Regions from separate parts of the Flavobacterium sp. CFS9 genome, predicted to be linked through region 2. Evidence: riboswitches for the same ligand, from Rfam matches in the RefSeq annotation. Region 2 holds a riboswitch; each other region holds the start of a gene.
The links. A riboswitch is a leader RNA that binds a small molecule or an ion and turns the genes downstream of it on or off. The one in region 2 is predicted to bind cobalamin.

Region 1 (10,255 bases), 1.9 Mb from region 2:
GATATTATTCAGTATAATCTTCTAAAAATGTTAAATAAAAAAAGCCCCGGATTACGGAGCTCTCTTGTTTTAATATAAAGTAAGATGTTATGGTTTCATTAATTGCTGCAAAGGTTTTAATTGATCCATATTAATATTGGATTGTTTCATAACCGACATCAAGGTCATAATGTTATTAGGGTTCATGTTTTTTCCTAACACGCGCACTACTACAAAACCACTTTCTTTTTTGTTGGCAAAAACCACAAATTCTTCGATGTTGTCGTCAGCTCCTACATAACTTATCGATGCTCCGTCTTTACCTGAACCGACCTTCATTAATTCCTGATATTTTGGATTTTTTAGGATCTCTTTCAGTTTGCTGCGTTCTGTTTCAAATTGTGCCTGATTTTTAGACGTTTCTTTGAAAGCCAGAATATTCATTTTATCGAATGATTTTAAAGCTTCATTTTGCTCTGCAGATAATTTTGCTTTCTCTACATTTAGAATCGATGATGAAATGTCAAGTGCAATAAAATCTTTGTTGTCTGTGTTCTCAACAAAATACTTCTGCAATGAAGGGGTAGAATTACAACTTACTAAAGTCAGTAAAACTAACAGGGCTGAGGTAATAACGGTTGCTTTCATCTTATTTTCTGCCTTTAGAAGCTTTTTTTAAGTCAGAACCACCAGGAAGCTGCATCTTGTCTGTCAGTACTGAGATTTCGTTTAAGTCAAAGTTACCAATAAGAGACAGTAATACAGTTTCACTGCCCTTAGCTCCGTCGATGTACATAAGCAATTCTTTTACCTGTGTATCACTTGATCCGGATTTGATTAGGATTCTAACATTTTTACCGCCATCGTTTACTCTCATAAGTTCCTCTAAACCGGCAGTTTTTACATATTTGTCTGCAGAAGCTTTCATATCAGCTTCAATTTTAGGGTTTTTAGTGGTAAACACTTTTAAGTAGTCTAATTTTTTAATCAGATTAATGTACTGTTGTGTTTCTTTATCAGAAGTATCGGCCTTTACCTTGCTCATTAAATCAAACATTTTTTTGTTTACGATTACTGAGGTTACATCGTCCTGACCATCATATTTATCAAATGCTCCCTGAGCATAAAAAGTGTGGCTAATGAATGCTAAAACTAGTGTTATGATGAAATTTTTCATTTTGATTGAGATTTAATTACTGTTTAAAAATTTTGTTTTTTGAATGTTCGTATTCTTTAATGTATTGTACACTTTCGATACCTACATTAACATTATTTGATAACAAGGCCAAAGCTTTTTGCGTTGCTGCAAGTGCTTCTTCCGGATCATCGTAGGTTCCTAGTTCTGATTGAGCTGTAACCGGAGCTGCATTTTTTTCGCTCGTATAGAAATAGGTTCCAATTCCCAGTAAAACAACAGCTGAAGCTGCAATCGATAACCACGCCACATTTCGTTTTTTAGTTTTTAGTGGGATCGTCTGCGTCGATTTCTGTTCTTTTACCTGAGAGAAATAACCAAACATTGGTTTGTATTGCTCCAAATGCTGCGCAACATCCGGTGAAGAAAAATATTCTTTTAATTGATTTTCTTCGGCAATCGTGGTTTCTCCCTGAAAGTATTTTTCTAATATATCTTCTATTTTATTGAATTCCATAACTGTGTGTATTAACCATTGATTCTCTTATTTTTTTTCTCGCTCTTGAAAGGGCTACACGTATAGCCGTTTCGTTCATGTTGACAATTTTCGCAATTTCATCAAATTCATATTGCTCGACATCCCGCAACTGAATTAATATTTGTAATTGTTCAGGTAATTGGCTTATAATTTTTTCAACCCATTCTAAACTATTCGAATCCTCCAGTTTTTTGTCCAGTTGAGGTTCCCGGTCTGTATAATTATTATGTACAATTTTAAGATTTCCGGCCCTTTTCGATTTCAACTGATCCAGACAATAATTTTTGGTCATTGTCATTGCAACAGCTTCAACACTATTATAGGAGTCCAGAGTATCTTTTTTGTTCCATAACTTTACCATAACTTCCTGAGTGGCATCTTCAGCCTCTTCGGTGCTGGTTAATAATCTTTTTGCCAGACGAAAAACTTTGTCTTTGAAAGGATTTATTAATTCTATAAACACATTCTGATTCATAAAATTTGTTGGTTATTCGTTAGCTTATATAGTGAAGACGAGACACTATTATTTTTGTTACACGGGATATTAAATTTTTTTTACAATAAAAAAAGCAATAAAATTCTTAGAGTTAAAACTAAAGATAGTATTTTTACGTTACTACTACATAGATATTTACTATATGAAGACAATATTAAGAAGTGTACTGTTATTATTTTTGCTTGCTTTTTCTTTGCAATCTTGTGAAGATCAGGATGATGTAGCGGCTCCGGCCTCGTTGCAGGTTAATGATTTTGTTTGGAAAGGACTGAATCAGTTTTATTTATGGCAAGCTGATGTTCCTACTTTGGCAGATGACCGTTTTAGCAATCAGGAAGCATTAAATGCTTTTTTGAGAGGATATTCTAAACCGGAGGATTTATTTCAGGATTTATTGAACAAACCTATAAGCAAATTTCCAAAAGGTCAGGCAATTGATCGTTTTAGCTGGATTGTGGACGATTATACAGTTTTAGAACAGGAACTTCAGGGAACTTCTAAAAATAATGGTGTAGACTTCAGACTTAGTTACAAACCGGGAAGTACTACAGATTTAGTGGGCTATGTACGTTATATTATTCCGAATTCTGATGCTTCTAAAAAAGACATCAAAAGAGGGGATCTTTTTACCGGTATTAACGGAACTTCTTTGACGGTTTCAAATTATCAGTCGCTATTGGCGGCAGATAGTTATACACTGAATATGGCTACTTTTAACGGTACTGGTTTTGATAGTAACGGAAAAACAGTTGCATTAGTAAAAACAACTTTAGACGAAAATCCTGTTTTTATCAATAAAGTGATTACATCCGGAAGCCGCAAAATAGGTTATTTGATGTACAATGGTTTTTATGCTAATTATGATGCACAGCTTAATGCGGCTTTCGCAGAACTAAAAGCGCAGGGGGTTACTGATTTGGTTTTAGATTTAAGATATAACGGAGGAGGCTCAATACAAACTTCAACGCGTTTAGCCAGTATGATTACCGGACAGTTTACCGGCAAAGTTTTTTCGAAAGAGAAATGGAATGCAAAAATCAACGAATATTATCAAAGTGAAGACCCTGAGTCGCTGCTTAACAAATTTGTTGACAAAATGGACGGTGCTGCGATTAATAGTCTGAACATGACTAAAGTTTATATTATAACCACAAGTGGTACAGCATCGGCAAGTGAATTGGTTATAAATGGTTTGGTACCTTATATTTCTGTAGTTCAGGTGGGAGAGACTACTGTTGGTAAAAATGTGGGATCGGTAACTTTATATGATTCTCCGACTTTTGGAAAAACGAACCGTAATCCAAATCATAAATATGCGATGCAGCCTTTGGTTTTAAAAATTGTAAATGCATCTGATTTTGGAGAATACACAGACGGTTTGAAACCAACGTATGAAAAATTAGAGCGTATTACGAATTTAGGAGTTCTGGGAGATCCAAATGAACCTTTGCTGAGTGTAGCAATATCTCAAATAACAGGAATCAGTGCGAAAAAAGCAGGGGATGACAGTGGAATAGCGTTGAAAGCGTTTACAGATGCTAAAGCAATGGACGGAATTAAAAATCAGATGTATCTTGAAAAAGCTCCGGAAGGACTTTTACGAGCATTGAAATAAAAAGAGAGGAGCTTATTGATTACATCTAAGAATTAAACAAATTTATAATTTATCAAAAGGAATGAGCCCGATCTATATCGGGCTCATTCCTTTTAGTGAAGTTTTATTCTGTTGGTATACTTACTTTACGAAGATAATACTGATACTTTGTTTTATAAAGTACCAAATTTTCCGGACTTGTATTCTTCGAAAGCTTTTGTCAATTGTTCCTGCGTGTTCATTAAAAAGGGGCCGTAATGAGCAATAGGTTCGTTTAAAGGTTCACCACTCATTACTAGTACAATTGTGTTGTTTTCTAAAGCTTGGATCGTAAAGTTTTCGGCACCATCATTTTCAAACATGGCAAAACTGTCAGTGGCCAATGTTTCAGTATCATTTACTTTTATGCTACCTTCTATAACCAGAAGAGCGGTATTGAACTGATTGGAAAATCGAAAGTCGGCATAACCATCTTTATTCAAATAGGTATTGTATAAATGGATTGGAGAATAGGTAGTGGCAGTTCCTTTTTGTCCTTCGTACTCACCAGCTATCACATTAATAAAGCCGGCATTATTTTCAAGGGTAACCCGGGTCATTTTGTCGAAAGCTAAATCCTGATAATGTGGTGTTGTTTCCTTGTCTTTTGCTGGCAGGTTTACCCACATCTGCACCATTTGAAAAGTGCCTCCCTGTTGAGAAAATTCTTTTTCATGAAACTCTTCGTGCAAAATACCTGCCCCGGCTGTCATCCATTGTGCATCACCGGTACCAATTATTCCCTGATTGCCCCGACTGTCGCGATGTGCGATTTTTCCTTTGTAGGCAATCGTAACAGTTTCAAAACCTTTATGCGGATGTGGACCAATACCTCTTTGATGATCACCGGGCTCAAATTCATAATCAGGGCTATATCCCACGGCAAAAAAAGGGCTCATTCTTCGTCTGCTGATTTCTGTACCTATAAATGAAGAGGTATAAAATCCGTCACCTACCCAAACAAATGTTTCTGGGGTAAGCGTTTTTTCTATTTTTCTGTTCATAATTTCTTTTTTATTGTTTTTAATTAGATTCGTGTCTTCCGGATGCTACGAAGGGGAATCGTTATGCGTAAAATTCGATTAGCATAGGAGGTTGTTCGCAGGCTCTTGAAACTAAAAGTCTATTTCTCACTATGCCTGTCTATTTATTTTTTGTAACTTTCTGAAAGGTATATCGTATTTGTAAGGAATATAAGATTCTTGAATTACTTTTCTGATAACAAAGTTCAAAGAAATAATCGGTATATCTGCTATGGGTTAATAAGAGGTTACTAGTAACTAAAAGGTAAGTTGATGATTAAGAAACCAAAAACAGATCCTGAGGGATGTACTGGCGATATTCGTTCGATGCAGGATGCGATAGATATATTGAGCAGCAAATGGAGTCTGTTGATTGTTCATTACTTAATAACGCGTCAGGGGGATAACAATACATTTAAAAAAATGGAAAAGGATATCGAAGGCATTTCAGCAAAGATGTTGTCGAAGGAGTTAAAGAACCTTGAAATCAATAAAATTGTTCATCGGGAAGTGATGGATACCAAACCGGTTACGGTCCAATATTCAGTTACCCCATATGGTCTGGAAACAAAATCTGTAATCGCGGCATTGGTGTCTTGGGGCAGAAAGCATAGAGGGATGATGTTTGAACAGTAAAAGTACGATGATTGTTGAAGCCGATACATTTTTCTAATCCTGATGTTTCTTTTTTGTATCACTAATTTGCATTCCGGTGAATAAAATAAAAAAGGGATTGCCCTTTAAGACAATCCCTTTTTTATGAAGGTAAAAATCAAATGAATTCTAAAAATTAATCATTGAAATAGAAACCGTTTGGTCCAACACCAACTGTTAATTCCTTTTGTAATGTTCCGCTTAAATTGTAGATGTAAGCTTTGCTGTTTGATTTGAAATCACCTCCGTCAGCAATAAAAATTCGGTCGTCATTTACTGCAAAACCATACATTTTACCGTACTCAGAAGTTGAGCTGTATTCAAAAATTGGAGTAGTTGAAGCTGTAGTTGCAGTATAATCTATTGCATAAACTGCAGTGTTTAAAGTGTAGTATATCTTGTTATTGTAAATGTCTAAGTTCTTAACCCCGTCAAGTGACTCCGGGAAAGTGATTTTTGTGATAGAGTTGTCCGATAACTTTACTTTTACAATTTCGCTTCTTTCCCCATAAGAGCTTCTGATAGTGTACAAAATACCATCTTTTACTTCCATAGTATCTGCGCCATATCCAATCGTTACAGGAGTTTCCAGTTTATTTGTAGTTGGATTAATCACAAGTAATTTATCGTTGTTGTAAGGCTCTGTTACATAAAGTTTGTTGTTGAAAATTTCAATATGATTTCCGGTTGTATTTAACGGTATGGTAGTTTCGACTTTGTTTGTAGACAAGTTGATTACAGCGATGAAATCGTCGGTGTTACCGGCCGGGTTTGTTTTAGACCAATAGGTATTTGCATTGGTTACATAAGCTTTTCCGTCTTTTACAACCCCATATCTTGGCGCTGCTAAACCAGTTTCAACTTTAGCAATCAATTTAAAACTATAGCGGTCGACTACATTAATAACATTTGAACCACCGGCAATAATATATGCCTTGTCTCCGTCAAAAAAGATGTTTTGAAGATATTTTCCAACGAAATCACTGCTGTTTACTGTTTTATAAACATCTTTCGTGAAAGTATTTAAATCGTCAGATATGAAAGAAACGGAGCCACCGTCAGTAAAGTTACCTTCATTTAAGATGAAAACGCCATTATCATAAACTCCCTTAGGTCCGTCAGAGTCGTCATTAGAGCAAGAAACAAAAAGCGATGCGCTTAATGCTAATAAGAATAATCTAGTTAGTTTCATTATATTAAAATTTAAAGTTTAAGTACAAGTTGTAATTTCTTCCCGGCATTGGTCGGTGTTCCAGACTTTGGTAAAATGTATTCCATACATTCAGAACCTGAAAACCTACTTTGAAAGAAGATAAAAGTTTAAAATCGTAATCTATGCCAATGTTTGAAACAGTGTAAGCTGATACAGTTTTTTCAGGATCATTGTCAGCTTGTGTGTAAACAAATCCATTATAAAGAAATTGATAATGAGCTGAAAAGTTGTTTCTTGTGTAAGCGATGGCAGCAGTTACTTTATGAAAAGGAACAAAAAATAATTGCTTTTTAGTTTCTACATTTTCTGAAACAGAATAAGCATAAGTAGCATTTGCCGTCAGGTTGTTTTTACCAAAATTCTTCTTCCAGCTTAATAATGTTTCAGCACCATAACTGTTTACTTTATCTGTGTTTTGAGGCATCCAGATCCCATTTGTTCCGGGAACCCATTGCAATAGATCTTTTATTTTGATGTAGTAAAAAGTTTGAGTCAAAGAAAAATTCTGAACGGTAAAAACATTTCCAATTTCGGCCTGATAAGAACTTTCCGGTTTTAAATTACGATTTCCGCCTTCTTCCCAATACAAATCATTGAAAGTTGGGATTCTGAAATTTCGAGACACATTCAATTTCAAATTGTACAGTTTCCCAAATTGATAAGAAGTACCTGCCGAAAACAGAACCGGTGATTTATAATTGTCTGTAAATTCTTTTCGAACCCCGAATTCGTTTTTCCAGTTTGGGGAAACATCTTGTTTGATAAGTAAAGCTGCAGAACTTATTTCTCTCACATTATCGCCAAAACCACTTCCGTATCCTTTAGTTCGATTGTAGTCCAGGATACCATTTACTTGCAGTGATTCCAGTAGTTGATATCCTAAATCGGCTTTTGTAGTCAGGCTTTCTGTTTTTCCGTACGTATAAATATTGCTCGAATTGTCGGCATAATATTTATAGTTCTCAAAAATATAGGCTGTTTTTAAATTGGTTTTGAATCTGCCAAAATCACCATCATATTCCAATAAGTTCCGATTAAAACCATTGACATATTTGCTTTTAGTTTCAGATTCCGAAACTAATGAGGTATTTCGGTCTGTGTTTGAAGTTTGGGTGTATAGCTTTAAACTGTTTTTGGCATCGATTTTATATCCTGCATTTGCGCTTAGGGTAATAACATCATATTGGCCGTTTTGATTCCAGCGCTGTTCGCCTTTCCAGTTGTATTGGTTCAGGTATTTATAATCGTTTGTAGAGCTGTTTTTAGAAAAACCAATTTGAGTACTCCATTTTTTATTGGAGATACTTGTTTTGTAATTGATTCCGATAGTATTGAAGCTTCCGTAATCCAATCTTAAGCTGTTTTCAAACTTATTGTAAAAGGCGAGATCCGTATTCAGGTGTACGGTTCCTCCAACGGCTCCACTGCCGTAAATAACACTTCCTCCACCTGCTTTTACACTGATAGAATTGTAATCGGATCCGGAAATGGTATTAAAATCGGTACTTCCGTTCATCTGAGAGTTAATGTTGATTCCGTTCCAAATCACCGCCGTTTGTGAGGCTGTTGTACCTCTAAACGCTACGGTAGAAAGCATTCCACGACCGTATTCTTTAAAATAAATGGTTGAATTAAAGTTTAATAAATCCGTTAGTAAGGCTTCATTTTTACCAATAACAGAGTCATTTAATTTTAAAACCGATTGTGAATTGGAGTATTTTTTAAGATTGGCGTCAGAAACGACGACCGTTTTAAGTTTCGTAATAGAATCGTTCTGCGCCACGGTAATCTGGCACAACAATAAGAAACAAAGAGCAAAAAGTTTTTTTAAAGTCATAATTTCTACACTCTTTTTCCCGAGAGCTCGATATTGATTACAAAGGCAGGTCTCCTGGCTTGCGTCTTATTGTTTACCTTCCCATTCGTCAGAGCGAGCAGTGGTTTTGTAGTTAACAACAAGCATTCTTTTCAGAACAAAGCTTACAGTTGCGGGTACAGCTCAAGATTTATGACTTGATTCCCTTTTAATGTGTATGAATGAACACAACCTTAATTTTGTGCAAAGATAAAGTTAAAATTATTGAATTTTCAAATTTGTTTTCGTTTTAGGGAGTGATTCTGAAGAAATGATAATTTAAATCACTATTTTAATAACCTGTCCGAACGCTACTTTATTGGTAAAAGCGTCTTTTAGTGGTAATCCGGACTGATGACATAAAATACTTCTGATCACACCTGCATGTGAGACAATGACTACAGGACCAGTTTGGTTGGAAACAGAATCCTGTAAAAATGTACCTACTCTTTCATGAAGTGCTGTAAAGGACTCCCCATTTGGGACTTGCGTGGTAACAAAATCTTCCATCCAGGGATTAAGTTCTTCCGCCGGAATTGTATCCCAGTTTTTCAATTCCCAATTGCCAAAATTCATTTCCATCAGACGATCGTCAGTAATAAAGGAAACGGGTTTTATAGTATTCTGAATGTATTCTGCCAGTATAGTACAACGCTTCAATGGACTTGAAAAGAGTAAGGCTCCGTGAGGTAATTGCGAGACAATATCCTTAAAGATTTCTTCGAATGGAATAGCCAAATCTACATCAGTCTGACCGTAGCAGATTCCTTTTTCACAGGTTGTTTCCGTATGACGAATTAGATAAATTTCCATATCAACAGAATGCTTAAATAGTAAACAACTTCACAAACCTGTTGCGTTGCTCCCAAACAGTCGCCTGTGTAACCATCAATCCATTTTTGGAAATAGCGGGCTAGAAAATAACGCATGATAAATACCGGAAGAATCGCTAAAAGAAATTGGTGCTGAAAAAAAGAAAGTACCAGTATTGGAATCAATCCGAAGAAGAACGAGCCTGTAATTTCTTTCCAACTGTGTTTCTTGGCTATAGGTTTGCTTTTACTCGTAGCATCATCACGGGAATATTCATGTGTGAAAATAATAGATATTGCTGCGAGACGGCTTAAGGAATGGGCCGAAATGAATAAGAGGAAAATTAGAAAAATGTTAGTAGTAAAAAGTGAAATGGATTCAGAAAGCAGTTTGAATTTCAATAGAAATAATAAAACTAAACCAATGGCTCCGTAAGCACCAATTGCACTGTCTTTCATAATAAGAAGGATTTTTTCTTTGGTCCACCCGCCTCCGAAACCATCACAGACATCAGCGAAACCGTCTTCATGAAAAGCTCCCGTGGTTAATATTGAGGCGATAATAGCCAAAAGAACGGCACTTTCAATAGATAGAAAAAGAGAGAAAAGATAAAAAGCCAGAAAGGAAATGCTCCCAACAATCCAGCCAATAAAAGGAAAATAACGTGTTGCCTTATTTAAATAGTCAGGATCATGATTGATGTTTTTAGGACACGGGATTCTGGTGTAAAACATTAAACAGGTAAAGAAAATATGCAGTTCTTTTTTCATTTAAGATAATTGATTAGGGCAAAATTAAAGGATAAAATTATAAACTGAGATTGTAATCAGAGACTGAAAACTTATTTCCTGCTCACTCCCGCGCTTTCAAAACTGGCCATTTCATTCAGAAAAACTTCAGCTGATTTCAGAATTGGA
Region 2 (10,255 bases):
ACTACAAGATGGAGTAGTGTATATTCCTTTTATTAATGGAGAAATTTTTGCAATTGACAATCAGACTGGTGCTGTTTTTTGGAAATCAAGATTGGGGAATAGTACAGATCAGATCATCCTGAAAAATCAGATTCCGGTGATAAATGAGGGAAAATTATTTGTAACCTCCCAAAACGGTAATATTTATGCGCTTGATCTAAAAACGGGCAGTTTACTATGGAATCATAAATTGGACGCTGAAAATAATGAGAGTCCGGTTCTTTTATTTAATAACAAAGTTTTTATCCAAAGCGGAACTTCTGTTTATAGTTTTGAAGCGAATACCGGAAAACTTTTGGTTCAAAAGAGCTTTGAGGAAGCCATGCGCGGAAAATTGGTAACAGATGGAGAAAGTATATTTACTGCAAATGAAAAAAATGTAGTTTTTGCTCTAAATCCTGATAAATTGGAGGTTCTGTGGCAATTTAAATTGGATGAAACTCAAAATAATATTAAGGAACGTATATTTTGCAAAGACAAAAAGGTATATTTTGCCGCACAAGGCTCCGAAGTTTCTTCGATATACGCTTTAGATTCAAAAACTGGAACTCAAATTTGGAAAACGGATTTTAAAGGTGACAATGTTGAATATATGGTTGAAGAAAGTGATAATATTTGGGGCTATACCCATAAAAGTAAGCTCTTTCAATTGGATATTACAAACGGTGAAATTGCATTTGAATACAAATTATCAACGAGACCTATTTCAAATTTGGAATTTCTGGGTGACGATTACTTTTTTTATTATTCTGATGCCGCTCTGATTCAGTTTGAATATAAAACCAAAGACGAAAACGAAGTCTATTTGCGCACCTCAATTAAAGATGACGTGTATAGTGCATTTGTGAAACTGATTCGATAAGCAAAAAAACATATCAGTTTTCTTCGGATTTTATTCTGAGTCGCTTCATTCGGGGAGTGATAAGTTGTTTGTTATTACTGTTTTGAACTTGTTTTCCTGAAGCTGAAGAGCGTTGTATAAGCTGATACGTTTTTTTGCACTACATTACTATGTCATAATTCTTTGGTACACCATAATCGTTATAATGGTTATAAAAATAACTTGTATTGTAAGTATGATTTTATTTTTTTGTCTGCGCTCTTTAGTAGCTTGCTTAAAAATTTTAAAGTAACCGGCATTTTTTTTATGTCTTTTCATGACTTTGGAAATTAAGTTTAATAAAAGTAAACAGCGTTACTTTTTGTGATTTTTATGCAAATGATGTGCCGTAAAAAGCATTTTCTAATTAATTATTTGATTTTTAGTGTGCTATTTTTTAAGTTTTTTCATCATTTGAAAGAAAATAGTATCAAAATGATAGTGTAATCGTATCAAAATGATAAGGTAGTAGCGTTTCATATAATTGCTTTTAGTTGTAAATCAGGGATTAGCATTTTTGTTGTTTGTATGGACTGGTTGTTGGTGCTTTCGGAAAGAACCTCAATCTTAAAAAATATGTTAACTCAATTAATAGTTTCTCTTAGTATTCTTCTTACTGTTATCTTGCTGTCGGTCATCGTGGGGCGTGAAATGAAAAAAATATACGCCGGCGAAAGAAGTATAACTGACTTCATTAATCCATTAGACCGATTGATATACCGGTTTTGCAAAATTGACCCCACGGTTCAAATGAATTGGAAAACGTATTTGAAAATACTATTATCTGTACAATTCATATGGTTTCTCTGGGGATTTGTTGTTTTATTGCTGCAGGGAAAACTTTTCTTAAACCCTGTCGGTATCGACAGTATGGAGTGGACATTAGCATTAAATTCTACAGTTAGTTTTCTGACGAGTACCAATTTGCAGCATTATTCAGGAGAGACAGGAGCCAGTTATTTGGCTCAGGTAGGTGTGTTTATGCTTTTACAGTTTTTAAGTGCGGCCACAAGTCTTTGTGCAGGTGTAGCGATTGTCAGGGGACTTGCTGCTCAATCGATACAAGGATTAGGAAATTTTTATAGTGATTTTGTAAAATCATCTACTCGTATATTGTTGCCGTTAAGTATAATTACGGCAACTTTTTTTTTGTTTAATGGTGTGCCTATGACATTTGAGGAACCTGAGAGAATTACGTCGGTTGAAGGCAGGGAAATAGTAGTTTCAACGGGCCCCGTTGCAGCTTTTCTTCCGATCAAGGAATTAGGATCTAATGGTGGTGGCTTTTTTGGAACCAACTGTGCGCATCCATTTGAAAATCCTAACTTTTTCACTTACATCATTCATACTATTATCGTTTGGTTGTTACCGATGTCTTTTATCATTTTCGTAGGACGATATCTCAATAATAAGAAATTTTCAAGAATGCTTTTGGGAGTCATGCTCATGGGGTTCTTTGTAACTTGTATTCCCTTAGTCTGTGGTGAAATTTCCGGTAATCCCAAACTCAGCGCATTGGGTATTGACTCATCACTAGCTAATATGGAAGGTAAAGAGGTGCGTTTTGGAACGTATTATTCCTCTTTTTACAGCGCGGTCAATATGATAATTCCGGCAGGTACCATAACAGGTATGCACGATAGTTACATGCCGTTGTCTTCGATAGGAATGTTTATAGGAATGCAGGTAGATGCCTTTTTTGGAGGACTGGGCACAGGATGGATTAACATGTTTATTTACCTGATCATAGCCACTTTTATCGGTTCACTGATGGTAGGAAGAACTCCGGAGTTGTTTGGCAGGAAAATTTCAACTAAGGAAGTTCAGGTAGCAGTTTTGGTTAACCTTTCCGCTTTGGCAATTCCGTTATTGTTTTCGGCAATTGCGGTTCATGTTTATTTGTATGTTCCGGAGGTTGTGGAGTGGCTGAGCAATACAGGACCGCATGGTTTTACCACTATAGTGTATAAATATGTATCTTCTATGGCAGGAAACGGAAGCGGGTTTGAAGGACTGGCAGATAATACCCCTTTCTGGAATCTTACCACTTCGGTTACCATGCTTGCCGGTCGTTTTATTCCGATAATTGGAGCGTTTTTAATCATTGGATATTTAAGTGCTAAAAAAGCTGTAGCCTCTTCGCTGGGTACTTTGAGGGTTGATTCGGGTATTTTTGGAACATTATTATTTATGGTCATTATGATTTTAACCGTGATGTCTATGTTTATTGTTTTTGCATTAGGACCTGTTCAGGAACATTTGCTTATGGTTTGATAGTTTGAAGAAAAATGATTCTATATTTCTGATTTTTATATATTGTTAGTGTCGTTCCTAAGTTTTAAATGTATGTTGTTTGAAATATAAGAAAAAACGTATTTTTGTAAAGTATAGAATTGAAGCATCATCCTGGCAGTATTATACATAGTTGAATATGTTTTTTATGTTGCCTGATATTAAACTTAATTGTTATCTTTGAATTATGAGCACATTAACAAAACCGAATCACATAGGACGAAAAATTAGTCGTATTCGCGAACTTAGAGATATGAAGCAAGAAGCTTTGGCTCAGGCTTTAGGAACCAATCAACAAGCAGTTTCTTTAATGGAAAATAGTGAAACTATTGAGGATGAGAAACTAGAACAGGTAGCAAAGGCTTTGGGAGTGACAGCTGAAGCAATTAAAAATTTTTCAGATGAAAATATGATTAATTATTTCAATACTTTCACTGACAATGATTTTAGCAGTACTAATGGTGCTTTCGGGGCATTTACCAGTAACAATCAATGCACATTTAACCCCCTTGATAAACTGATTGAGTCTTATGATGAAAACAAAAAGCTTTACGAACGTTTAGTTCAGGCTGAAAAAGATAAAGTAGAGTATCTGGAAAAGCTATTAAAAGTGAAATAGGTTTTTTATTTGAAAGAAGTTTTTCTATAAGATAAGGTCTTAGATTTTAAAGGAAAATCCAAATCCAGTACTACTAAATGCAGTATCAGGATTTGGATTTTTTTGTTTATCGAACCCTCAATATTAAGTTGTTTATTTTCACAGATTTTATGGATTATTTTCTTTTTAGTTTAATTATTCGAGAGAAGGTGATGAATTGCCAAAGTTTAATCCCCAATTCACTCCAAAAAGCGCCAGAAGATTATCTTCTTTTTGAAAGTCCTTCCCAAATGCTCCTGAGATGCTTATGTTTTTATCTATTCTAAAATTTATACTACCTACAGATCTTTCGCTTTTTACAGTTCCATTTCTTTTTATGTATTCATACCCTAAGCTAAATTTTCCAAATTCAAAACTTATTTTACTTCCAAAATCTCTATAGTAATTTGTTGTGTAGACATTAGTAGAATCCATATTAAACCCGTCTTCGATATATCGACCAATAAATAGAAGATTTGCATAGTTATTTGTAGAACTTTCTTCATTATCCTCATTTAAAATCAAATTAAATTCTCCGGTTAGCCATGATCCAAAGCGATTAATTGTACCGCCATTTATAGAATTGTCCTTGAAAAGATCGCTATAAGCAGCAGCTGCATCCAGTTTGAAAATTGGCTTGATTACCTTTTCGAAAGGTTTTAGGCGATCTCTTATTTTTTGTTCTTCTAAAAAGAATTTTTCTATAGCTTTTTGTTGTTCCGCCTCATCTACTATTTGAAGTATTTCCTCAGGAATCATTAATGCTTTATCTGTTAATACACGTTGAATATTTTGTTTCGTTTCATATACTTTTTCCTTACTAAAAAAACGTAACAATGTTGTTCTTGCTCCTATAGAGAAGGTCTGACGTTTGTTGTCTCCTGCAATAGTTTCAAAATCCTTTTTTAAATAGGCAAAAGAAAGAGTAGTTGTATTTAGCCCGCTAAAAGGGTTTTGTTTTAAGTTGCCTGTTGCTTTATCTTTGGTTACACCAATATATCGATCATAGGTTCTTTTTTTACTTTTGGTATTGATAAAAAAGTATGGAGTCACTTCTATAGCCATACTCTCACCAAAATTGTTTTGTACATGTAATGCTAATGCTTTTACATTCTCAGGAGTGTATATATCCGTTACTGTTTCTTCTAACAATTGAAAAGCAGGACTGGTTAAATTGGACATTGGAAATTCACTTAATGGAACATTTTTTTCCTGGGCATTGATGTACCAGATGTTGCCTAATATAATTATTAGTATGTAATAGTTTTTCATAAGTTTATTGTTTTGTAAATTGAACGTATGCAAATGCTATAAACAGTTGATTGTATATTTTCCTTTTTTTGACAGTTAATTTCTGGCTTTGCCCACCATAAGAAACTTCGATGTCTAATCGGGTAGTTGCCATTATTTGGTCAATATTCTGATCAACGTGAAATAATGATTGCACAGTCATTTTTTCATTCTGAAGTGTTGAAAGATCTCCTAGAATTTTTGAAAATTGATTTTCGGGGTAAGTTGTAACTTCACCTTTTAAACGAATTGCCGCACCAACAATCGCATCAGAACTTATTGCTACATTTAGTGTAACTTGAACCCCCTCAGGGATTTTTACTGTTTCCATAATATTTAAGTTTTAGTTATGCATAAAAGTAACTAGTCGAGATATTCTGAAATCAAGTATATACACCTGATTTAGACATCGAAAAGATTTTTTTTTGTCTTGTTATTTCATTTTTTCATCCCCAAATTCCTTCAATTGTAAAAGATAATGATATATTTGCGCCAGATTTTGGTCTGTTTTTTCTTAAGAAAAAATGGTTAAAAGGGAATCAGGTGTAAATCCTGAACAGACCCGCTACTGTAAGTTCTGTATAAGTCTTTAAACGTTACTCATGCCATTGTCCGCCGCGGCGGATGAGAAGGCTGTTTTAAAGATGGAACAAGTCAGGAGACCTGCCACAATCACATAGTTTAAGACTTTCGTGGAATAAAGTTGAAGAACAATAAACGAACCTGTCATTTTTTATGACGGGATTCTGCCTTATTGCGTTTCTAGTTTATACATCCGGGAGTTTTCTTAATTCAATTAGTGATGTATCATACAAAAAGAGAATTCTTATTTATTGTTATCGTTTTTGTTTCTCTTCTGTTTCAGGCAGGGGTGTTTTATAGTTGCTTTTTCTTTCTGAGAGCATCACTTCTGAAAAAGAAATCCGAGTGGAGTCAGAATTTTTTGAATGTATTGTCTCTCGGTGTCTTCCCTTACTTTAATCCTCTTCCCATAAAAAAGAAATACCATTCGGGTACGCTTGACGATCCCGGTTTGTCTAACGATTATAAGAATAACATTACTCCCTATTGAAGATTTTAACTAAAACTTCGTTCATTATTTCTTCAATTCCGCTCGCTTTTGCTACTACAAACTTAAACAATACCACATGTACCACACTATCTTCAAAAACTTCCAATCCTTATTGTTGCTTATTGCAGTACTCACCTTAACCAATTGTTCTGATGATAATGCATCAAATGAAAATAGCAATCCGCCGCCTGTTAGTTCAGATTTAGCTTTTACTACGCAGCGATTTGCAATTGTGGCTTTAAATCCCACAATCAGCGCAACGACAGAAGCTATTTACAACTGGAGTGTTACCAAAGCACCCTCAGAAAGTTATGCACTAAGCAATACAGCAGAGAAAGAAGTCCTTTTTGCAGCAACAGAAACAGGAATGTATGAACTGGCCGTAACTGTAAATAACAAAGGAAGTATACAAACGCAAAAAGTAGCCGTTACCGTTACAAAAGAAACGAAGGAGTATAAAACCTACATCTCAAAAGTATTTGAATTTAAACCGGCTCCGGGGCAGTTTGTGAATGATCTGCCTATAGCCAATGATGGAGATACTCCTGAAAAGATTTTATCAAGAGCCAATACTTATCTGGCCAAGAAAAATGGTGATTTGATTTCATTGGGGGCTTTTGGTGGTTATGTTGTTTTTGGGTTCGATCATACCATCGTTAATGTCAAGGGCAAACGTGATTTTAGAGTTTTGGGAAATGCATTCTGGGCAGAGGCTAATCCAAATCCGAACAGTATCATGCGCGGCGGAAGCAGTGAAGCAGGAGTAATTATGGTTGCTTACGATAAAAATAAAAACGGACTTCCGGATGATCAGTGGTACGAGATAGAAGGCGGCGGACATAAGATGCCGAAAACGATTCAGAATTATGAAATTACCTATTACCGACCTGACCCCAATAAAATTCCAGTGCCGGGAGGAACTACGGGTACAGTAGGTTTTGTGGATATGGAGTATATTTTTTGGAAAGACAATCAGGGGAAAAACGGTTATCTGGTACAAAATAACGCTTACAATCATTCTTTAGATTACTGGCCAAAATGGCTTAGAGATCAATCTTCTATCACCTATAAAGGAACAAGATTACCCGATAACGCAGTGGATGAAAGCGGGACGGGAAGTTATTTTGTGCAGTATGCTTTTTTATACGGATATGCAGACAATGCTCCAAACAATGACGATGATTCGGGAATAGATATCAACTGGGCTGTGGACGAAAAGGGAAACAAAGTAATACTTCCCGGGATTGATTTTGTGAAAGTGTACAATGGGCTTAATCAGCAGGCGGGATGGCTCGGAGAGACTTCGACCGAAATAATGGGAGCAACAGATTTGCATCTTTCAGGAGAAAGCATTCCTACGCGATAACCCATTCAAAAGTGTATTAAACTAAATTATTATATCAGGAATTATGAAAAAAAACTTTGCCTATTTATTAGTATTGGCTTTTGCGGCGGCATTTACCGGATGTAGCGATGACGATAAAAATGATGCCAATACCGGAGAAGGACTCGCCATACCAATAGCAGTAAAGCTTCAGGACAAATTTGAAGTAAACACCTTTAAAGTTTTGAATATTACAGCTTCAGCTGAAACAAGTAATCCGAATTATCAATGGGTGCTTAAAAAGAATCCGGTTAATCAGACTAAAGATTCGATTGTAGGAACGACTAAAGATCTGCGATTTGTTGCTTTATATCCGGGTGCATACGAACTAACCTTAAATGTTACTGAAGGTGACAAAAAAGGAACAAGTGCTACCATTGTCAATGTAATAAATGAGACTCAAAATTACAATCCGTATATAACAAGTATTCAGGATTTTACTCCGGCACCCGGAATGTTTGCCAATGATTTATACAAAGACGGATTTGCAAAAGCCGATGTTATGAGAGTAGCATTGGGAAGAATAAGTGAAACTAGTGTAGGATATCCAATCGATTTAGGAGGTTTTGGAGGTTCAATTGTGGTTGGATTTGATCATATGGTGGTTAATCTTTCAGGAAAAAAAGACTTCAGAGTTTACGGTGCTGATTTAACAGATAAAGCCAATCCTCCGGCTCCGGGTTTAATTTACGTCGCTTATGATAAAAATGCTAACGGAAAACCTGATGAAGACGAATGGTATGAAATTATAGGAAGTCAGCACGCGAAAGAAAATACGATCAAGAATTTTAAAATTACCTATAACAAACCTGCGGCGGGTAAAAAAGTAGTAGTAAGCGGTCCAAATGATCCTTTTTTAGATCGTGAACATATTTATTGTGAGAACAACCAATCTCAAACCTATTTTTTACCAAGGTCAAAAACGAAGAAAGAGTATTATCCGGCCTGGGATACTCAAAATACAGCTACTTACGAAGGAACGAAGTTAAATGTCAATTTTGCAGCGGTACGTCCGGGGCAAACTACTTTGTGGAATTTTGAGGCTCCGGAATGGGGGTATGTCAATGCTAAAAATCCTGATATTGATATCGACTGGGCAGTTGATAAGAATGGAAATAAAGCAAATCTTCCGGGAATTCATTTTATTAAAGTAGTGAACTGTGTAAGCGAGCCAATGGGACTTTGCCACCAGCAATCGTCTATGGCTACACGATTCTCGGGAGCTGCAGATCTTCAAATAATTAAAAAATACAATCTAAAAAAGTAAGAAGATTAGAATATGAAAAAGTTTTTAAAATATAGTTTATACCTCGCCATCGTTTGCTCTTTTTATAATTGCAGTAACGATGATGCAAAGCCGGAGCCTGTAATTGAAGAACCTAAACCGGAGCCGGTTAAAGATCCGTCTCTTACTATAAAATTGCAGGCAGATTTTGCAACGGAGCGATACAATGTTGTAGCGATTGATCCGGAAGTAACAATAGAAAACCCAAATGACGCTGTTGCTCAATACAAATGGACCTTAAAAGTAACCGGAAAAGACGGAGTAGCTAAAGATTCTGTTATTGGCGACAGTAAGACCTTAAAGTTTATAGCACCAAAAGCACTGAGCTACGTTGTAGATTTCACCGTAACACTGAATAAGCTGGTAAAACAGGCTTCGACAAAAGTTACAGTTGCCGAAACCGGTAAAACATATACTTCGAAAGCACTTTCAATTATCGATTATGTACCGGCACCGCATTATAACAATGACGGTTTTGAGTTTGCAACGAAAGCGGAAGCAATAGAGAATGCACAAGCTATTTTGGCCGACGGATCTCTAGTTGATTTGGGAACTTTCGGAGGTTATATCGTGACAAAATTCGACCATACAGTGATTAATGTTTATGGTAAACGTGATTTTACAGTTCAGATGAATACCGTTACGAACGCTTCAAAGTTTTCTCCTGTGAGTATTATGGTTGCTTATGATGCGAACAAAAACGGAACTGCAGAGGACAATGAGTGGTACGAAATAGCCGGAAGTGAATATTATAAATCGACTACAGTTAAGAACTATGAGGTGACGTACTACAAGCCGGATCCAAATAAAACTGCCGTAGCAGGAAAGTACGACTGGCAATTTGACAAAGAATATCTGAAATGGGCCAATAATAAAAGTGCTTCAGGTTTTATCACCAGAACAAAAAAATGGAAACGTTATAATTATTATCCGCAATGGCTTGGTGATTCTTATACGCTAAAGGGAACAAAAGTCAATTTGGCTACAAAAGATATTAGCGATGGAGAAGGTACAGCATTCAATGTTGGAACTTTTGAATGGGGCTATGGCGGAATCAAAGATCCTTCGATAGACATTAGCTGGGCTGTAGACAGCAATGGCAATAAAGTACATCTTCCGGGAGTAGACTTTGTGAAAGTATACGTACCAACATTTACTGAGATTGGTGCACTGGATTTAGTGACGAATTCCTTCAAACAGGCAGAAGATTTGAATTTTGCTGCAGGTAAATAATCGAAAAGCAGGAATAGAACTGTTTATTAATCAACCAAGAATATTAATCCAAAATTTTTATAAATCATGAAAAAAGTACTTTATTTTTTGACAGTAGGTTTGATGCTGGGGCTTTCGTCCTGTAGTAATGATGAAAATCTATT
Region 3 (10,255 bases), 1.6 Mb from region 2:
CCGCTGGTTAGTAATTCTAAAGCACCAGCGGAAGTATATCTTCCGAAAACATTTTCTGTGGCAGAATCCTCAAAATGCCAAATGTGTTTGCTCGTCCCTTTTACACTCGCCTGAAAACCATTGTATTTGTGGATGCTCAGACCGGCAAAAGGAAAATTAAACTGTCCTTCGGTTATTTCCGGAAGCGGGCTAAGTCCCGAGTTTAAAGTTTGCAGTAGGTCCATAACACCGCCGGGTGTATAGACCAATGTGATCGATAACGCATTTTGTCTTAGTAAATTGGTATTAGCGGTTGCAGAAAGCCCCCAAAGACGAACAAATTCTCTTCCTGCTTCCAGATTGGCTACGGGGTCGGCCACGTATAAAAATGCCAGTGCAGGTCGTAAATCGTTAAGCGCATCCGTGTTGGTGAAGAATCTTCCGGCAAGCCCCAAAGGCATTTCAAAACCTTTACTGAATTTACTGTAGTTTAAAATGGCACTTTTTAGATTGCTTTGTGCTTCACTGCTTAGTTCGTAAGCTGTATTTTTCAGCATCATATTCATAATCGAAGACTGATGTAGAGCATCTACTCCATACGAGTTCGAATAAGCGCCTCTGTGGTGATAGGTAATAAAATCAGGTTTAATACAGTCGTTCCAGCCATGGCTTATTTTGAGAGCATGGTCAATAAAACGTTTCAGAAAATCCATATCTGTAACTTTTGTGCCTGAAGTATCATCCTGAGCGAGTACATAACAAAGACGTTGCTGAACTGAAGATCGGATAATATCTGAATTGAAACCGGGATTGGTAAAATTAAAATTAGGATAATCCGGAGCAATAAAAGCGGTTAACGTTTTAAGCGCTCCCAAATGATGTGCAAATTCTCCCGCAGCTACCAGTTCGTCTTTCATTAAAAAAACGGCAGTAGCATAGCCCGAAGAACGAAGACACACCCCGTGGCCACTGCTGATAACCTCTTCGGTAGCGGGAATAGAGAGGTAAGCAAAATCAGTAGTACTGCTGATCCCTTTTGCTTTCATATAATTAAAAAGTGCTAAGATAGCATCTCGCAGTGCAGTACTGTGATAGTCAGGATTAGGACTGGTGGCTGATCCTTTCAACTGGTATAAAAAGACCAATCGGATGAGTTTTTGCTCCACCAATACCTGATAGGCATTTTGGTCTGCACTAACCGTAAAATTCCATGCCGGACCCGGATTAGTAAAGTCATATGCGGAAAGGTTTTTGGCGGCTATACCATTAGTGAGGTAACGACTGTATCTTTCGTTGACTTCTGTTTTAGAATAATCGAGATTCTCGCCCGTGAGCCAGTTTCTATATTTGACGGCAATCTCATTTACAACACTCAACTGAGCGTACGAAAAGTTAAAAACTAAGGCCATTAGCCCAACGGATAAAAGGAATTTTTTGTGCATAAGAGTGGTTATTAATAGATTAGTAGTTAGTAATTTATTGTATTCTTAGCAACTAACCCGCAAGACTTCTGATCGTTTAAATCAGAGGTTTCGCGGGTTCGTAATGAAGTCGATATGGTTAGGAAATTACTTTAAGAAAATACCAGTGAAAATATTGGTTGGCAAACTACTGATTATTTTTGTAAGTTTTTTCTTTTTTTAATATTTAACCATAAGGACTTCATGTTTTATTTCTTTTCGCAGACAGCTTATTGCATTAACCTCAACATCCTATATTTCAATCTTTTTGAGAGCTGCATATCTTTTTAAGGCTTCCAAATAATAGTAATCGGCATAGTCAAGCGGAGTGTCAATTTCTGAATTGTATAAAAAGGCTCCCACACTGTGTTTTAGCAAAAAGAAGCTGTTTTCTCCCGGTTTTGCCAGATAGGTGTCGGATGATAAGGATTTTAAAATGTCTTCGGCATAATCTATATATTTTTTGCCGTCTTTAACCTGAGTACTCAAATCGAGCAATGCCGAAGCAATTACAGCTGCTGCCGAAGCGTCTCTTGGTGCAAGGGCATCGGTATCCAGAGCATTGTGAACGTCAAAATCCCAAACCGGTATTTTGTCTTTTGGCATGCGGGGATGATTCATAATAAAAGAAGCAATATTTTCAGCCTGCTGTAAAAACCTAGGATTTTTGGTATTGGCATAACACATGGTATATCCGTATAATCCCCAAGCCTGACCGCGTGCCCAAGCCGATTCGTCGGTAACACCCTGATGCGTTCCTTTACGCAATACTTTACCCGTTTTCAGATCGTAATCGACCAAATGATACGAGCTGTAATCTTTTCTAAAATGGTTTTTTATGGTGGTCAGCGCATGGGTATTGGCCGCAGTGGTGTATTCAGGTTTGTTGAAAGCGTTGGCACTCCAATACAAATATTCCAGATTCATCATATTGTCGATAATCACCGGATAGTGCAGCCAGGTAAAATCCCAGGAGCGAATGGTTCCCACGGTTGGACTAAAACGGGCGTAAAGATTAGCGGCACCATCTGCTAATGCCGGAAGATAAATCTTGTCGTGAGTAATTCTGTAGGCATTTCCATAAGAACAATAGAGCATAAAACCTACGTCGTGTGTGTTTTTGATATTTCGAATAGAATCCAAAGCCAGTGTAAACTTTTTAGCTTCATCGGCCAGAATTTTGTCACCCGTAAGCTCGTAGCCGTACCATAAACTTCCCGGGAAAAAACCGGTTGTCCAGTCCGTCAAGCCCGCCAGTCTAACCGTTCCGTTAGGATTCACAGAACGTGGATTTTTTCCCGGCTGGTAAGTCTGTGCCGCTTTGTTTAACTGAAAGTGAATGGTTTGGGTTGCTTTTTTAAACCAAACCAAAGAAGGATCTTCCTGTTTTAGATTCGCGAAGGAGTTTATGGTAATAGCAGAAATTGCTAAAAACAGGCTTAGTTTTTTTTTCATTGTTTACTCTTTATAGATTTATAGTCTGTTTGTTCTAATGCTTTGATACAGCGAAGTTAGATTTGAGATTCAAAACCCTCTTTCAGTTTCTGTCATAAAACTTTCAAATTTGTGTAAAGAGTCTGTTTTTTGCAGGCTTAAGGCGTTTTTCAAAGATTTGATTCCTTTCAGAAGTTGATTTAAAAGGAATTTTTGAATCAGATTTAATTGTATAAAAGGACTTACCTTGAGTTAGAGAATGTATTTTCCTATGTGGTAAAAAGAACTATCACAGAAAAGAATGAGCAACAAATAATTTAGCACAATAGTTTACTTATCGATTAATTATATAATTTTGAAAATAGCAAATCAACACTATCGATTCCCTTGAGCAAAACTGCCATCCCCACTTTGTCTGTTTTAAATATACTTGGCGAGCAAACGTTTGGCATCACCCTGTTTCGACACAGTGTAAAAGGGCGTAACGAATTTGAACAGCCTCATAAACACGATTTCTATCTTGTTTTTTTCGTAGAGAACGGCTCCGGATTTCACAGTGTCGATTTTAAACAAACCAAAGTATCCGATTATCAGATTCATTTTGTGGGATCGGGACAGGTACACAATTGGTCGCTTGATGTCAATACCAATGGCTTTCAGTTGATGATTTCGCCCGAAATAATGACCGTTTTTTCCAATTTGTCGCAGCTGCCTTTTTTCGGACAGAGTTCACCATTTTGTCTTTCCTTAAATAAGAAGGACTTTCAGAAAGTTAAAAATCAGTTGGAGGAAATAGAATCAGATTTGCTTAAAGACGATCTATTGAACAAAGAAATAGTGTTATTAAGATTACACTTGCTGTTTAAATTATTGCAGAAAGAATATGTAGTTCATTTTCCCGATCATGATGTTGCTGCGAAATCAGAAAAAATTATAAAAAAATTCAAAGCACTGATTGAAGATCATTTTACCACAGAGTTTTCGGTGAATTTTTATGCCGGAGAATTGAATGTGACGTCCAATTATTTGAATATTCTTTCTCAAAAATTCTTGAACAAGTCTGCCGGAGATGTTATTAAAGAAAGGACCATTCTGGAAGCCAAACGATTACTGATCAGCACGGACTTATCTGTAAAAGAGATTGCTTATCAGTTAGGATTTAGCGATAATGGCTACTTTGCCAAAGTGTTTAAAAAATATATCGGAAAAACACCAACAGATTTTAAGGAAAATTATAATTTGTACCATTCTTATCATTAATCTTCCTGTTCCGGTTTTAAAAAATTAAGTGAATTTTGCAGTTCACCATTATTTCTTGAGAATCAGTTTCTTAGAAATATTACATATTAATAACCGATGAGCGACAACAAAATCAACCGAAAGCAATTTTTAAGAATGGGAGCGGCAGCAACAGGAGCCGCATTGTTTTCCGGAATAAGCAATACAGCAATGGCACATTCTCTCGAAGAGCCTGAAAATAGTACAGTGACTTCTAAAGAATATATTTTAACCAATGTAAGACTGGAAGACGGCTTTGAGTACAATGAAAAAAAAGAAGTAATTGCGACCAAAACAAGTTTGTATAATATACATATTGGTGATGGAAAAATAAAAAACATTACGACGGCTAAACCTGATGGGAAACTAAAAAAAGTAGATGCCAAAGGTCTTTTGATGCTTCCGGGATTGCGTGACATGCACATCCATATTGATAAAACTTTTTACGGCGGAAAATGGAATGCTGCACCTCGAAAAGGATTTACGGTAAAAGATATGATTACGCTGGAACAGAAGATTATTCCGGATTTGCTTGTAGATTCTCAGTACAAAGCAGAGCAGGCCATTCAGTTGATGAAAAGCCAAGGGAGTTATTTCGCCCGTTGCCAGTGTAATATTGATCCTGTGAGCGGATTAAAAAGTCTGGAGCATTTGTTGAAGGCTTTGGATAATAATAAAGACAGTTTTGGATGGGAGATTGTAGCTTTTCCGCAACATGGAATTTTATATTCGCAATCAGAACCTTTACTGAGAGAAGCTGCAAAAATGGGCGTAGATTTTATTGGGGGACTTGATCCTACCACAGTTGACGGAAATATGGAAAAATCGCTCGATACCATGTTTCAGATTGCAATAGACCACAATAAAGGAATCGATATTCATTTGCACGAATCGCCACCTTCAGGAAAGTCGGCCATCGAGTACATCATTAAAAAAACCGAAGAGAATAAACAATTACAAGGAAAAACCTATATCAGCCATGGTTTTGCACTGGCCAGAATGGATCCAAAAGATTTAGAGGGAATAGCCGAAAAAACGGGAGCACTGGGTATCGGAGTAATTTCTACAGTACCAATGGGAAAAACCATCATGCCTATTCCTACTTTGAAGAAATACGGTGTAAAACTGATGACCGGTACCGATAGTATTGTAGACCATTGGATGCCTTTTGGAACCTGTGATATGCTGGAAAAAGCAAAATTATGTGCACAATTATATGGCTGGACAGATGAATACAGCCTGAGCCGCGCTTTGCACATCGCGACAACAAATGAAATATTACCGCTTAACGATGCGGGCGCAAGAGTCTGGCCGGCGACAGGAGATGATGCACACTTTATTTTGGTAAAAGCAAGTTGTTCTGCCGAAGCAGTAGCCCGTCTGCCAAAAAGAGAAGGCGTATTTTTTAAGGGTAAAATGATAGCGGGACAGATCGGCGGATTGTAAATATATTTAATCTGAGTTAAAAACATAAAAAAACAATCAGGACAAAATGTACTGATTGTTTTTGTTTAAAATCGGTATTGAATTTATGATGAATTACCTCAGCATAAGGATATAGCGTAATTTTTTTATATACTATTTACCATTTGATGTACATACTGCCCCAGGAGAACCCTGCTCCAAAAGCTGTAATAACAAGATTATCTCCTTTTTTGAAATCGTTTTTGAAATCCCAAAGACATAACGGGATGGTTGCCGCTGTAGTGTTACCGTATCTTTGAATGTTTACTTTAAACTTTTCAATGTCAATTCCAATTTCCTCACTTACCGCCTGAATGATTCTTAAGTTAGCCTGATGAGGGATTACCCAGTCCACCATTTCAGGAGTCAATGAAGCTTTTTCCATTAGTTCTTTTGAAGTACCGCTCATGTTTCTCACAGCGTGTTTAAAAACGGTTCTTCCTTCCTGATGTACAAAGTGCTGTTTGTTTTGAATGGTTTCTTCAGTTGTGGTCAAAAGAGAACCTCCGGCACGTACAGAAAGGAATTCAGCACCTGTTCCGTCTGTTCTGAAAATGTTTTGATGAATACCACGACCATCTGTAGTAGGTTGTAAAAGTACAGCACCTGCACCATCACCAAATAAAATACAGCTGTTTCGGTCTTCATAATTAACGATCGAACTCATTTTATCGGCACCCACTACGATAACATTTTTGTATCTGCCGCTTTCAACAAAACTTGCACCTACTGAAAGTGCATATAAAAAGCCGCTGCAGGCAGCGTTAAGGTCAAATCCCCAGGCACTTTTTAGCCCTGCTTTTTCGCATACCAAACTGGCAGCGGGAGTAAGAATATGATCGGGTGTTGATGTTGCGAGGATAAGACAATCAATATCCAGAGGATTTATATCATAATTTTTTATTAAATCTTTAATGGCAAAAGAAGCCATGTCTGAGGTGGCCAGTGCCGGGTCATCTAATATTCTTCTTTCTTTTATGCCTGTTCGGGAGGTAATCCACTCATCTGTTGTATCTATTCTTTTTTCTAAATCAGTATTGCTTAAAACCGTTTCCGGTACATATCCTCCAATAGCAATAATGGAAGCTTTTGTTGTATTCATTGATTTTTTGTTTCTCTTTTAGTGTTTTTTTTATATTCTGACTTTCGGCCCAAAACCTTTCTTCAGTCCATTTTACAAGAGTTTTTCGAAGAATATGTAGTACGAGGGGCATCTTCATTTACAGGGGCGCAATTTAACAAATATAAAGATGCAAAAATCTCGGGATTTGTTAATTTACTTTTAATATTTCTATTTCACTTCATTATTAATAAAATCAAATCCTGTTTCGAATGATTTTGTTTCAGTTCTTCAATGTTTACCAAAAAGCAACCAAAACAGAACTTACAATTGGTCGCAAAAATGCTTTTTTGTTACGGTTCAGTTTAAAATCTCATTCTTTTAATAAATGAATGAGATTTGGTCTCAGTCATTGTCAAAAGTGCAATATGGATTAATTAACTCTTGTTTTTATAAAGATAATTCTATCTTTACGCTCAGATTCAGGTCTGTTTTTTCTTTAGAGAAAACAGTTAAAAGGGAATCAGGTGCAAATCCTGAACAGACCCGCTACTGTAAGTTCTGTAAAAGTCTTTAACGCTACTAATGCCATTGTTCGCCGCGGCGGATGAGAAGGCTGTTTAAAGATGGAACAAGTCAGGAGACCTGCCGGAATCACATAGTTTAAGACTTTCGTGGAGTAAAGTTGAACAACAATAAACGGACCTGTTATTTTTTAACGGGATCCTGCCTTATTGCTTTTTTGACGATCACATCCCGAAGTTTATTTAATTAAATCAGTGATGTGTAAGACCAGAAAATTACTTTTATTTCTTTTCGTATTGTTAGCTCCCATCGTGCTTCGATCGCAAACTACTAAGGATAGTCTGAGAGTTTTGAAAGAAGTACTTTTAAAAACAAAACCTTATCAGGAAGTAATTCCCGTACAAACTCTTTCAGGAGTACTGCTTGAAAATTTAGCCAGCCATAATGTTGCCGATGCACTTCGTTATTTTGCCGGAGTACAAATCAAGGATTACGGTGGTTTGGGCGGACTCAAAACGGTAGATGTACGTAATATGGGAACGCATCACGTAGGTGTTTTTTACGACGGAATTCAGTTGGGGAATGCCCAGAACGGAGTTACGGATTTAGGAAAATACTCCCTTGATGATATGGAATCCCTCACCATGTACAATGGTCAGAAGAGTGAAATATTTCAGTCGGCTAAAGACTTTGCAGCCGCTTCTACTATTTATTTGCGAACCAAACGACCAGTTTTTGAAAGTAACAGAAAGACCAATTTCTTATTGCGTTATAAAACCATGTCTATCAATTACAATGACCTTTCTTTTAGATTGGAGCAAAAATTAAGTGATAAAGTAAGTTGGAGTGCCAGTTCTGAATATATCAAATCTAATGGCGAATACAAATTCAGATACAAAAGAAACAATCTCGACGGTACTGTGGCCTACGATACCTCAGCCATGAGACACAATAGTGATATTGAAGCATTTCGTTTCGAGTCTGGTTTGTACGGGAAAATGAAGAACGGTACCTGGGACGCTAAAGTGTATTATTATGGTTCCGAAAGAGGAGCACCTGGAGCTATCGTAGAAAATAAGTTTTCGGATGGTTTCAGACAATACGATAAGAATTTTTTCGTGCAGGGGACTTTTATAAAAGATCTTAGCGACAGATATAAATTTCAGGCTAAAGCAAAGTATGCTTATGATTATACGCATTACGTAGCCCGAGACACCACCAGTGTATTGGGGGAAGTGGTTACCGAAGGCGCTCAATCTGACGATAGTTATTACCAACAGGAATATTATGTATCAGCAGTCAATTTGTACAAAATTTTACCTGCGTGGGATATTTCATTGTCAACGGATTTTCAGTACAACCGTCTTAATGCCAACAGAAAAGGGATAAAAACCTTGTTTTCTTATCCCGAGCGTTATACCGCTTTATTTGCACTGGCAAGTTCTTACAGACTGGATGGTTTTAAAGTTTTGGGAAGTGTCGTGGGTACGCATGTGCAGGAAGAAGTACGTTACAACGCCAAAGCTCCTGACAAAACAGAATTTACTCCCGCCGTATTTTTGGGTTACACTCCTTTTAAAGCGTATGATTTTAATGTAAGAGCTTTTGCAAAACGTATGTTCCGAATGCCCACTTTTAATGATTTGTATTATACGATGGTTGGTTCGAGCACTTTAAGACCCGAATACATGAATCAGTATGATGTTGGATTTACCTACAACATACCCGTGGAGAAAGGTTTCTTAGATCAGTTTTCTCTTCAGGTCGATGGGTATTACACCAATACTAAAGATAAAATAATTGCCGCACCAACCGGAAATTTATTCCGTTGGATGATGACCAATATCGGGCAGGTGAAAGGAAAAGGAATAGAGTCGGCTGTGGATATGAAAATGCATTTTGGCAAAGTAAATCTGACTACACATTTAACCTATACGTATTCAGAAAGCCGGGATTACACCAAGTTTGCCGGTTTGGAATTATCCTCTTATGGAGATCAGATTCCTTATACCCCCTGGCATAGCGGATCCGGAATATTAAATGCGGATTACAAGTCATGGAATTTTAATTATAGCTTTATATACGTAGGGAAACGATACAATGGAAATGTAAACAATATCAAAATTAATGAAGTGCAGCCTTGGTATACGCACGATTTGGCGGTTCAGAAGATGTTCACTTTTCATCAGTATAAAGTAAAAGGAACAATCGAATTGAACAACGCTCTAAATCAGCAGTACGAAGTAATTTATAATTATCCGATGCCGGGCCGTACTTTAAAATTTATAATCAGTATTGCACTATGAAAAAGAGAAGTATTCGATTCCTGTTTAGTTTATTTGTTGCTCTTCTTTTGGTTTCCTGTAGAGAAGAAGAAACTATTTTTTCCTCTTCAGATAAAAGTGTGGCCGCACCCAGAAGCGATGGTAACATAGAAGGATTTTATCTTTTAAACGAAGGCAATATGGGAATGAACCGCGCCAGTATTGACGTCTTCAATTACAGAACCGGAAATTATACCACTGATATTTATTCCGAACGCAATCCAACAGTCGTGAAAGAACTGGGTGATGTGGGCAACGACATAAAAATTTACGGAAACAAAGTGTATGCAGTGATTAACTGTTCTAATAAGGTTGAAGTAATCGATAAATGGTCCGCAAAACGAATCAAAAAAATAGACATTCCGAATTGCCGATATGTTACTTTTTACAAAAATAAAGCTTACGTAAGTTCGTATTCAGGCCCTGTCGCCATTGACCCCAATGCCGAAATTGGATTTGTAGCGGAGATCGATACGACTTCCTTAGAAATAAAACGCAAAGTGACCGTTGGTTATCAGCCTGAACAAATGGTGGTGTATAACGGGAAATTGTATGTTGCCAATTCAGGAGGTTACAGAGTGCCAAATTATGACAGAACAGTATCCGTTATCGATCTTGAAACTTTTACGGAAATCAAAAAAATTGATGTGGGGATTAACCTTCACAGCATGCAGGTAGACAGCAGAGGCGATATTTATGTAAGTTCCAGAGGTGATTATTACAACACACCA

Region 1: linked by a shared signal. The riboswitch ahead of ACAM30_RS03775 (TonB-dependent receptor plug domain-containing protein) and the one ahead of ACAM30_RS18075 (cell surface protein) in region 2 are both predicted to bind cobalamin.
Region 3: linked by a shared signal. The riboswitch ahead of ACAM30_RS02040 (TonB-dependent receptor) and the one ahead of ACAM30_RS18075 (cell surface protein) in region 2 are both predicted to bind cobalamin.

The regions. Positions count from the first base shown of each region.
Region 1 covers NZ_AP031573.1:869,030-879,284, reverse strand. Annotated here, with positions in the region: gene ACAM30_RS03815 (DUF4252 domain-containing protein) at 88-627, opposite strand; gene ACAM30_RS03810 (DUF4252 domain-containing protein) at 629-1,156, opposite strand; gene ACAM30_RS03805 (hypothetical protein) at 1,173-1,631, opposite strand; gene ACAM30_RS03800 (RNA polymerase sigma factor) at 1,618-2,127, opposite strand; gene ACAM30_RS03795 (S41 family peptidase) at 2,291-3,763, shown strand; gene ACAM30_RS03790 (pirin family protein) at 3,916-4,785, opposite strand; gene ACAM30_RS03785 (winged helix-turn-helix transcriptional regulator) at 5,077-5,439, shown strand; gene ACAM30_RS03780 (YncE family protein) at 5,594-6,649, opposite strand; gene ACAM30_RS03775 (TonB-dependent receptor plug domain-containing protein) at 6,654-8,507, opposite strand; cobalamin riboswitch at 8,534-8,737, opposite strand; gene cobC (alpha-ribazole phosphatase) at 8,805-9,338, opposite strand; gene ACAM30_RS03765 (adenosylcobinamide-GDP ribazoletransferase) at 9,323-10,108, opposite strand; gene cobT (nicotinate-nucleotide--dimethylbenzimidazole phosphoribosyltransferase) at 10,180-10,255, opposite strand, start outside.
Region 2 covers NZ_AP031573.1:4,290,401-4,300,655, forward strand. Annotated here, with positions in the region: gene ACAM30_RS18050 (PQQ-binding-like beta-propeller repeat protein) at 1-901, shown strand, start outside; gene kdpA (potassium-transporting ATPase subunit KdpA) at 1,496-3,193, shown strand; gene ACAM30_RS18060 (helix-turn-helix domain-containing protein) at 3,399-3,830, shown strand; gene ACAM30_RS18065 (hypothetical protein) at 4,005-5,120, opposite strand; gene ACAM30_RS18070 (hypothetical protein) at 5,125-5,469, opposite strand; cobalamin riboswitch at 5,622-5,824, shown strand; gene ACAM30_RS18075 (cell surface protein) at 6,287-7,576, shown strand; gene ACAM30_RS18080 (hypothetical protein) at 7,620-8,861, shown strand; gene ACAM30_RS18085 (hypothetical protein) at 8,874-10,112, shown strand; gene ACAM30_RS18090 (DUF4465 domain-containing protein) at 10,179-10,255, shown strand, end outside.
Region 3 covers NZ_AP031573.1:502,765-513,019, reverse strand. Annotated here, with positions in the region: gene ACAM30_RS02065 (polysaccharide lyase family 8 super-sandwich domain-containing protein) at 1-1,421, opposite strand, end outside; gene ACAM30_RS02060 (glycoside hydrolase family 88 protein) at 1,692-2,894, opposite strand; gene ACAM30_RS02055 (helix-turn-helix domain-containing protein) at 3,261-4,133, shown strand; gene ACAM30_RS02050 (amidohydrolase) at 4,230-5,597, shown strand; gene ACAM30_RS02045 (beta-ketoacyl-ACP synthase III) at 5,734-6,717, opposite strand; cobalamin riboswitch at 7,143-7,343, shown strand; gene ACAM30_RS02040 (TonB-dependent receptor) at 7,458-9,506, shown strand; gene ACAM30_RS02035 (YncE family protein) at 9,503-10,255, shown strand, end outside.